One region of the Pseudoalteromonas sp. 1_2015MBL_MicDiv genome, then DNA from elsewhere that is predicted to be linked to it. Evidence: predicted binding sites of a transcription regulator. Region 1 holds the regulator's gene; each other region holds the start of a gene.

The links. The regulator sigma-54, encoded in region 1, starts transcription at its own class of promoters, with help from an activator protein. The targets are predictions, from matches to a motif close to GTTGGCACGNNNNTNGNNT.
Region 2: AOR04_RS04365 (flagellar basal body rod protein FlgF) is a predicted target of sigma-54. The motif match lies at 1,528-1,546, and genes of this name have one in related genera.
Region 3: AOR04_RS04245 (FlgO family outer membrane protein) is a predicted target of sigma-54. The motif match lies at 1,939-1,957, and genes of this name have one in related genera.

Annotation. Positions count from the first base shown of each region.
Region 1 covers NZ_CP012737.1:3,192,804-3,196,020, reverse strand. The annotation lists gene rapZ (RNase adapter RapZ) at 1-296, opposite strand, end outside; gene ptsN (PTS IIA-like nitrogen regulatory protein PtsN) at 316-768, opposite strand; gene hpf (ribosome hibernation promoting factor) at 773-1,060, opposite strand; gene AOR04_RS14295 (RNA polymerase factor sigma-54) at 1,087-2,586, opposite strand; gene lptB (LPS export ABC transporter ATP-binding protein) at 2,656-3,217, opposite strand, start outside.
Region 2 covers NZ_CP012737.1:981,535-984,751, reverse strand. The annotation lists gene flgG (flagellar basal-body rod protein FlgG) at 1-726, opposite strand, end outside; gene AOR04_RS04365 (flagellar basal body rod protein FlgF) at 748-1,491, opposite strand; gene flgE (flagellar hook protein FlgE) at 1,684-3,054, opposite strand; gene AOR04_RS04355 (flagellar hook assembly protein FlgD) at 3,114-3,217, opposite strand, start outside.
Region 3 covers NZ_CP012737.1:962,191-965,407, reverse strand. The annotation lists gene AOR04_RS04255 (FlgO family outer membrane protein) at 1-595, opposite strand, end outside; gene AOR04_RS04250 (FlgO family outer membrane protein) at 603-1,298, opposite strand; gene AOR04_RS04245 (FlgO family outer membrane protein) at 1,312-1,905, opposite strand; gene AOR04_RS04240 (SPOR domain-containing protein) at 2,045-2,722, opposite strand.

The DNA of each region.
Region 1 (3,217 bases):
GTCTCAGAAAAACGTTTAATTAATGTTTGATCCTCACTGTCTAGATAAAACAGAGTCGGTTTAGCAAAGCCAGGTAAGTATTCAAGGATATCGTTAAATTCATCTTGCTCTTTTGGTAAATTACGGACATCAATACTAACTGCAATTTTGTCGTAGTTATCAGATACACTTCTCACTAAAGAAGGTAGCAGATTAATTGGAATATTATCTACGCAATAATAACCTAAATCTTCAACTACGCGTAAAGCAACCGATTTTCCAGAACCGGAACGGCCACTTATGATAATTAATTCCATTTATCACCCATTATGTTAATTACGATTGTTCTACAATAACTTGATACAGCTCAGTATCTGATTTTGCGCTGCGTAACTGTTTACAAAAATCTTTATTATTTAGTTTATCAGCTATCGTTGCGAGCGTCTTTAAGTGCTGCTGGTTATCGCCATCAGGTACGATGAGAGCAACAAATATATCAACAGGGCGATTATCTATAGCATCAAAATTAATAGGTGTTTCGCTTACTAATACGAGTGCTAAGGGCTCTTCTGCGCCGCTCATTCGCCCATGAGGGATTGCAATGCCTCTTCCTATACCAGTGCTTCCCAGTTTTTCTCTATTCATTAAGGCGCTGAGAATATCTTGTTGAGAAAGATATGGGAGCTTGTCATGAGCAAGTTGACTGATGAACTCTAAAATTCTTTTTTTACTATTAAAAAGGACCGCAGCTCTGCTGCAGTCCTGGCATATAAGTGAACTTAATTTCATAATATTAGTGTCGAGCAAGCTTCTCTTTGTGTTTAATAACTTGGCGATCGAGCTTGTCAATCAGCGAGTCAATGGCGGCGTACATATCTTGATGTTCAGTAGAGGCAAATAACTCAGCTCCACTTACATGAATCGTTGCCTCAGCTTTTTGGTTTAATTTTTCTATATCAAGAATGACATGAACATTATTAATATGATCTGAGTGTCTTTCTAGCTTCGCAAATTTGGTATTTACATAATCTCTTAATGAATCAGTTACTTCTACGTGACGACCAGTTAAGTTTAGTTGCATAAGCATTACCCTCTTTGTTTAGCGTCTTAAATCAAACTTTTTCGCTGATTTGACGGTGGAATAGCTAGAGATTCGCGATACTTTGCGATTGTACGTCTCGCTACTTTTATTCCTTGCTCAGCTAATATATCTGCAATTTTACTATCACTCAATGGTTTTGCTGAGTTTTCTGCTGCGATTAATTTTTTAATGAGAGCGCGTATTGCTGTTGATGAGCATTCGCCTCCATTTTCAGTACTTACATGGCTTGAGAAAAAATATTTAAGCTCAAAAATACCGCGAGGTGTATGCATATATTTTTGAGTTGTTACGCGTGAAATAGTTGATTCGTGCATTTCGACCATTTCTGCTACATCATTTAAAACCATTGGTTTCATGGCTTCTGGGCCATGCTCAAAAAAACCTTGTTGTTGCTTAACAATACAATTAGTTACTTTTAATAGTGTATCGTTTCTACTTTCTAAACTTTTAATAAACCATTTAGCTTCTTGTAGATGCGAGCGAATAAACTGGCTATCACCACTTGATTTAACGGTGCGTGACATTGCTGCATATTGGCTGTTGACTCTGATTTTAGGCATGCTATCTGGGTTTAGTTCAACAACCCAGCGACCTTTTATTTTTTTCACCGATACATCAGGAATTACATACTCAGATTCTTCTCTAACTATAGTATCCGCCGGTTTTGGGCTAAGAGTATGTATTAAAGTCATTATTTCTTTAAGCTCTTCTTCTTTGAGCTTTGTTTTTTTCATTAATGTACGATAGTCGCGAGCAGCTAATAGATCAATGTGCTCGGTTAAAATCATTTTTGTTTCATTAATATAGGGTGTTTCTTTATCGTATTGGTTCAGCTGAATACATAAGCATTCTTGTAAACTACGTGCTGCAATACCAACAGGGTCAAACAATTGAATTCTTTTTAAAACAGCTTCTATTTCGTCAAGTTCAACTTCGTTGTCTTCTTCGTTCTCTTGATTAAAACTTTCTAAAATTTCTTCGCAGCTCAGCGTTAAAATACCCGAATCATCGACGGCTTCAACAATCGCAATCGCAATCGCTTCATCGGTAGGACTAAAGGGAGTCAGTTGTAGTTGCCACATTAGGTATTCATGGAGCGTTTCAGTTGAGGAGCCTTGGTATATAGATTCATCTTCAGGCATTGGTCCTGATGATGATGCTGGGGCTGCGCTCATATATTCATCCCAACTAACATCCATAGCCATTTCATCACTTAGCGTATCTTTAGCAAGTGCTTCACCACTGTCTTGCTCATATTCGCTCGGAACATCATCAGCATTTGCGCTAACAGTGACATCGTCGTTATCTGCTTTTTGCTCGTTTTTACCAGCAGAATCTTCGGCGTAATCTTGCTCTTCAACCTCTAATAGGGGGTTGCTGTCGAGTGCTTCTTGTATTTCTTGCTGGAGATCCAATGTACTGAGTTGCAACAGGCGAATTGCTTGTTGCAGCTGTGGAGTCATTGTAAGTTGCTGGCCCATGCGCAGCTGTAATGATTGCCTCATGTATCTCTAACAATCCTTTTATGTTGTTATAATTAATACTAGCAGATGCTTAAAGACATGGCGTAAATGTTACAGCCTAAATTGCTCGCCTAAATAAACATCACGTACTGTTTTATCGTTTAATACGTGTTCTGGAGTGCCTGATGCAATTAACTCACCATGAGAAACTATGTAGGCTTTTTCGCAAACATCAAGAGTTTCTCTTACATTATGGTCGGTAATTAACACACCAATACCACGATTTTTAAGATGTTCTATTATTTTCTTTATATCTAACACTGAAATAGGGTCAACACCAGCAAAAGGCTCATCAAGCAATATAAATTTAGGATCAGCGGCTAGTGCTCGCGCTATTTCAACTCGGCGACGCTCGCCTCCTGATAATGCCATACCTTGGCTATCACGAATGTGCTGAATACTAAATTCATCTAATAAATTGTTAAGTGTGTCTTCTCTTGCTTGCTTATTTAGCTCTTTACGTGTTTCTAAAATAGCCATTAAGTTTTGATAAACAGTAAGCTTTCTAAAAATTGATGATTCTTGGGGTAAGTAACCAATGCCTAATCTAGCACGACTATGCATAGGTAAAAGAGTAATATCGTTATCGTCGATAGAAATCTTGCCTTTATCA
Region 2 (3,217 bases), 1.7 Mb from region 1:
TTCATAAATACGTTGAGTTTCGATAAGATTTACCAGCTCTTCTGTGACATTTACGTTTGATGTTTCAAGTGAGCCTTGAATAATACTACCAAGCCCCTCAACACCAGGATTACCCTGCACTGGAGCACCACTTACAGCTGTTTCGGTATAAAGGTTTTGACCAATCGGCTCAAGACCCGATGGATTAATGAAGTCACTAATGGTGATCTGACCAATAACTACGTTATCGGCTTGACCTGCAACACGAACAGATACTTCTCCGTCTTGCGAAACAGTAATCGATTGAGCATCTTCGGGGACATTCATTTCTGGCTGAATAACATAACCAGCACCCGATGTAACAATTCGTCCATCACCATCGGTGGTAAACTGGCCATTGCGCGAATAGGCAATATTGCCATCTGGCTGCAGCACTTCAAAAAAACCTTCGCCGGAAATCATCCAATCTAGTGAGTTTTCGGTGGTTAACATGTTACCTTGCGTAAACTCTTTTTGGTTGGCTACAACTTTTGCACCCGCACCTAACATTAGGCCTGATGGCATTTCAGTGTCTTGCGATGAACGACCACCTGGCTGATTAATATTTTGATAAAGTAAATCTTCAAATATAGCGCGGCTTTTTTTGTAACCAACCGTACTGGCATTCGCTAAATTATTTGAAATAACCGAAATATCGGTTTGTTGAGCATCAAGCCCTGTTTTGCTGATCCACAATGCAGGATTCATAATAGTGTCCTCATTTTAAAGTTAAACTATGCGCAACAGCTGATCTTGACGTTCGTCAATTTCTTCAGCTGTTTTCATCAGTTTGACTTGTAATTCAAATTGGCGTTGATGACTTATCATATCGACCATTTCATGAACGGGGTTTACATTCGACATTTCTAAGGTTCCACTCAATACTTTTACATTAGCGGAAGTATCAACAACTTGATTTGGTTTTGGTCTAAATAAGCCATCATTACCTTTTTCAAGTTGTGAATTATCAGCCTCAACGACTCTTAAGCGATCAACTTCTTCTAAAAAATTTGCTGGGGCGCCTTGCGGACGAACCTGAATAGCACCATCTTGACTAAATTCAACCTTTTCAATTGGTACAGGCAGTATAATTGGACCACCTTCGCCAATAACTTGACGTCCATGACTTGTTACCAGCATGCCTTCTGCTGTGATATTGAGCGTGCCTACTTTAGTGTAAGCTTCATTACCCGACGCATCTTGCACACTCAGCCATGCGTTATCGCTCATTGCGATATCTAAATCTCTGCCTGTTTCAACTATGCCACCCGATGTCATGTTTGAACCCGGACGTTCTTGCATCGAAAATACACGTGTTGGCAGCCCTTCACCAAACGCTTGCATAGAACGTGCTTGAGCAAAGTCTGATTTAAAGCCTGTCGTATTGGCATTCGCCAAATTATTGGCTTTAAGGGCAAGGCCCTGCAGGCTCTGTTTAGCACCTGAGGCCGCAATGTAGACCATTTTGTCCATAACATCGACTCACATTAAAAATCTCTAACTTAACAAATGCAAAATAGATGCCAGATTAGAGTTTACGTAACATTAGAGTGATGAAACAAACAATAGAAATGATAGCCACTTACTGTAACCATTGGTTTTGGTTTAGAGGCTAAAATAAAAAAGGCTGCAAAATGCAGCCTAAAATATTTAATTAAATTTAAATTATCGAATCTGCAAAATACTTTGCTGGATTGTTGAGTTAACTTCAAGCGCTCGCGAGTTAGCTTGGTAATTACGTTGAGCTGTGATTAAATCGACAAGCTCATTAGTTAAATTAGTATTTGATTGCTCAAGTGCTGATGAGTTAATACTACCAAATGTACCTGACCCTGCCTCACCTGCAACAGGCTCACCTGAGTCAATACTTTGCTTCCAACTTGTGTCGCCTATTTGTGATAAACCTTGCGAATTAGGAAAGCGAACCATAGCTATCTGGCCAAGGTATGTTGAATCACCGTTACTGTATGAAGCAACTAGTTTACCGTCGGTGCCAATATCAATTCCAGCTAAACGACCAACAGTCGAACCATCTTGATCAAGTGCTTTAACTTCAAAACCACTTGAATACTGTGTTGGTATACGTCCTGCCGTATTGTTTTCATCACGCCAATTAAGCTCAATACCTGTGCCTGGGAATGTAGCACCATTATCAAGCATTGTAGATAAACCAGTACCAGCACCAGCAGGTAGGTTTATCTCATCAAAAGTGGTTAGGTTTGTATTTGCTACTCCGCCTGTCGTTGCAGGTAAACCACTTGAATCAAAACCAAGAGTTGTGATCGGTGCATAAGGGGTCGTGGTTTGTTCTGCGCCCGAAGTTCCATCAACTACCTTTCCATCAAGTGTCGCATACACATTCCAGCTATTATCTGTACCACCTGAAGCTGCGTCAGGTTCTTTTACAAAAAAGTATTGCAATATATGCGGCTCACCTAACGAGTCATAAACTGTCGTTGATGTAGATGAGTTATAAGTACCATTGGATGTAGGATCAAAATCTATACCCGGTGCATCAGCTGTAGCATCTAAATTGAACGATAAGAATACATTTTCTGTAGCACGAGGCGAACCTGATGAATCTGGTATTTGAACTGGGTTTGTCGTACTCAAACTCACTGATGTTGTATCACCGGTTGATGAATCTACAGGGAATGCTTGTAAGAAATTACCCTTAGCGTCAACCATAAAATTATCTTGGTTTAATTTAAATGCACCGGCACGAGTATAGGTTAAATCTTGCGATGAAATATCATCGGTCATCGCAAAATAACCTTCACCTGTAATAGCTAAATCTAAAGAGTTATTAGTAAACTGCAGTGATCCTTGGTGAAACTGCTGTGCAACCATCGTCGTTTGCACACCATCACCATTTTTAGTCCTACCTGCGCTAAATACTGACGATGCATAAACATCGGCAAACTCTGCGCGTGACTCTTTAAAACCGGTAGTATTGACGTTCGCAATATTATTTGCTGTTACATCTAAATCTTTTTGCGCGGCAGCAAGGCCTGTTAATGCAATATTGAAGCTCATAATTCACCTCTAACCTATCAATCTGAAGCCTGCTGGCAGGCAAAAAATACTAAAATTAATTATGCGATTTCTGCGACATCCGTCAGCCTAACCGCACCTTCTTTAGTGTTAATAATAATGCCACTTGAGCCGTTAATATTTACACTTTCAATGTTCTTAAAAG
Region 3 (3,217 bases), 1.7 Mb from region 1:
GCTTGGTGTCTATGTTAATAACACGCGCATTGACCGCAACGCCATTACGTCGATAAATTAAAGTACCTGCAAGTACGTGGCTGGCCATTTGGTCTTCATTAAGTTTTGCTATATCACGCGATAAAACAAAGTCGCCACGGCTATTTACGTCTATGGTTTCTGTGGTTTTAAAATCAACAACACCATAACCAAATTTTTGTAATTGATGGATTAAGGTTTCAGATATTTGATTACCAAGCTGATTCGTGTTGTTTAGTGTGGCATCTAAATTAACTAAGGTTGTAACCGCAATATTTAAATGCGCATTAGTATCATTACCTGATTCGAGGGTGTCGACTAGATCGAGGGCCATTTGCTCTACATAATTAACCAATGTTTGATGGTGGTTAAGGGGCATAAATTGTTGTGATGAATCGTATTCGTCATGTACATCTACTTTAGCCGACGACAGCATTTCCGGTGTTTGCTCATGCTGTGTGCTTACATCTACGCGGGTATTTGTGTTTTGTTGCTGTTGAGTAATGTGTGTCATAGAACACCCTGCCAATGCTAGCATGCTAAAAGCGCTAAGAACGCTGTTTAATGTATGACGCATAATCACCTCACTCATCCGCTTGCTTAAGCATTATGCCATCAGTTCGGTAGCTGCTGTTAAGCGCATCAACAACTGACTGAGGAATAAAGCCTTGTGCACTGCCTACAACCGCTTTACTTTTTAAACCAACAATACGAGCATTTACTAATACCCCCCCTTGGTGGCTCACTAAGGTACCGGCTAGGACGTAGTTAAAGTTTTGATCTTGATTTAACTCTAAATAGTCGCGACTAAATACAAAGTCACCCGCCGGTGTTACTCGCATAAAGTCGGTTGTTTTAAAATCAATGACCGGTATACCAAAACTATGCAGTTCGTGCATAAAGCTTTCTGATATCTGATTTCCTAATAAACTGCCATCGTTGTAGTTATCATCTAAAAATACAAAGCTTGAAACAGCAAGTGGTGTTTTATCATTTACGTACTGTAAGTTTTCGACCATGTCTTGCATTATGCCACGCACGTAATGGTTAATATTTTTACGCTTGGCGGGCATTGATTTAGTGTAGTTATTTTGCTCAACCAACCCAGACTGAAAAAGTTGATTATTTACAACAGGCGACGCAACTTCGCGTTGCTCACTTACAAGCATTACAGGGCTATTGCTTTGCGGTTCTTCTACTTGTTCTGACTCCATGCCATTAAACATTTGCGAACAGCCAAATCCCAATGGCAAACATAATGTAATTAGTAGGTTTCTCATTTTGTGCTCCAAATTAGTATTCGCTGCGGTATAAAAGGCCGTCGCGCTGCTGAATTTTTTCATTTCCCCACATTACATTAATAGGGATCTCGGTACTGCCTGCTGATAAAACTTGTTTGCTGTTTATATTAACTAGTCGCGCATTTACTATATATGCATGCTGCTGACGAGTCACAGTACCGGTAACTATTAAGTCAATTTTTTGACGTTCACGTAATTTATTTAAATCGCGACTTAGTACATTATCGGCATTACTCGATAATGTTATATTATTGTCTAATCTATACTCTACCGTATGGTAACCAAGCTGGGTCATTTGGGTTAATAGACTTTCTTGGATTTGTTGGCTAAGCCCTGAAGCTTGCTCTGTCATTAACTTGGTGTCGAGCCCATCAGCAAAATAAAAGCTACTTACACCAATGCGGGAGTTACGACTTAACGGCTCTTTTAAATGACTAAGCTGCACTGTTAGCGTATTTACATAATCATTAACTGTGTAAGGTGCCATAGCCGCTTTAGGAGCGTGTGTGCTTATAATTGGCGCTGGTTGCGGTATCAAACTGCAAGCGGCTAAGTTAACTAATAATAGGGGTAATAAAAGGCGCATAATTGCCATCCTCTTTCAAATATACAAAAGATGAAGCAATTATTATGCCTAAAAGGTGTTTGAATAATTTTGCTAGTTAACCTACACCAATGCTTAACCTAAACCCGATTAACATGCCTACCTCAACTATTTGTTTAAACTATAGTTTAATGGGTTTATCTGTGTAACTACTTACTATGCAATCGAGTTTATAAAGTTTAAATACTTCGCAATCTGCTTTGGCGTTATTTAACTTTTGATATGAACCCAGTTTTAAGCGGTAAAATGTTTTATCGTTAATACGGATTTGCTCTACGTTAGTCTCTATTTTTTTTCTAAACAATGGAGCTGCCTGTATGTTCAGGTTTTGCCATACTTTTTTTAAGCTTGGCTCAGAGCTAACTGATGCCACTTGTAATGAAAATGAATGCTTAAGCGTATTTAATTTTACAGCCCGTTTTTTACTGTAGCTATGTTTAGGCGCTTTCGAAAGCGCCTTTATGGTATGAGCAGCTGTAGGATTGCGTGTATCAGCACGAGTATAACGTTGGTTGGATTGCGTTATCGCTTTAGTGTTAATAATGTCGATATGGTCAACTAAATAAGTGATCTCTTTTTCGAGCCTTAAAATACGCTCAAGGCCCGCTCTAGCTTGTTGCCATTGCATTGCTGCATCTTTTAACTGAGCAAGCTCTAAGGCTGTGATTGACACATATTCTGGTAAATTATTTGGTTGCTCTAACTGGTTTACTTCTGATGTAGAAGCACAGGCAGTACAAAATACAAACGTTAAAAGACTCAGAATTATATTTTTATTATTATTTTTATGTTTAAACATGTATTCGTTATCCTGAAAGCAGTGTAATTACACTTACATTTCAGCTAAACATTCTTATAAATTATACCAATTCGCTTAATTAAACATTATTGCAAGTTGGTACTAAGTGTTTAACTTTAAATAGGCCATGGGAACAACTCATTTCAGCTTTAATTGTGTTTTAAAAAACAATTAACGCGGGTCCCTTTATCCTTAAGAAAACATTTAATACAAATTTAGTGCCAATTAACACAAAAACAACAATATAACTTAAAAACCGCGCATTTAAACATATTCAATCCTTAAAATAACAACAGTTTTTGAGTTGTTGTATTTTTAGATACTACGTTTGCAACAGTGTATTTAACCCACAATTTCGATAATAACTTCATCCCCAAAAGCTATTGACGCGTAAATTAGCCTTGTTTTCACTGAAAACCTCTGGCTAGAGAAAATAAATATAAATATCACCATAATTCAATATGTTAGTATATCTCTTAACCAGAGCTCTGGTTA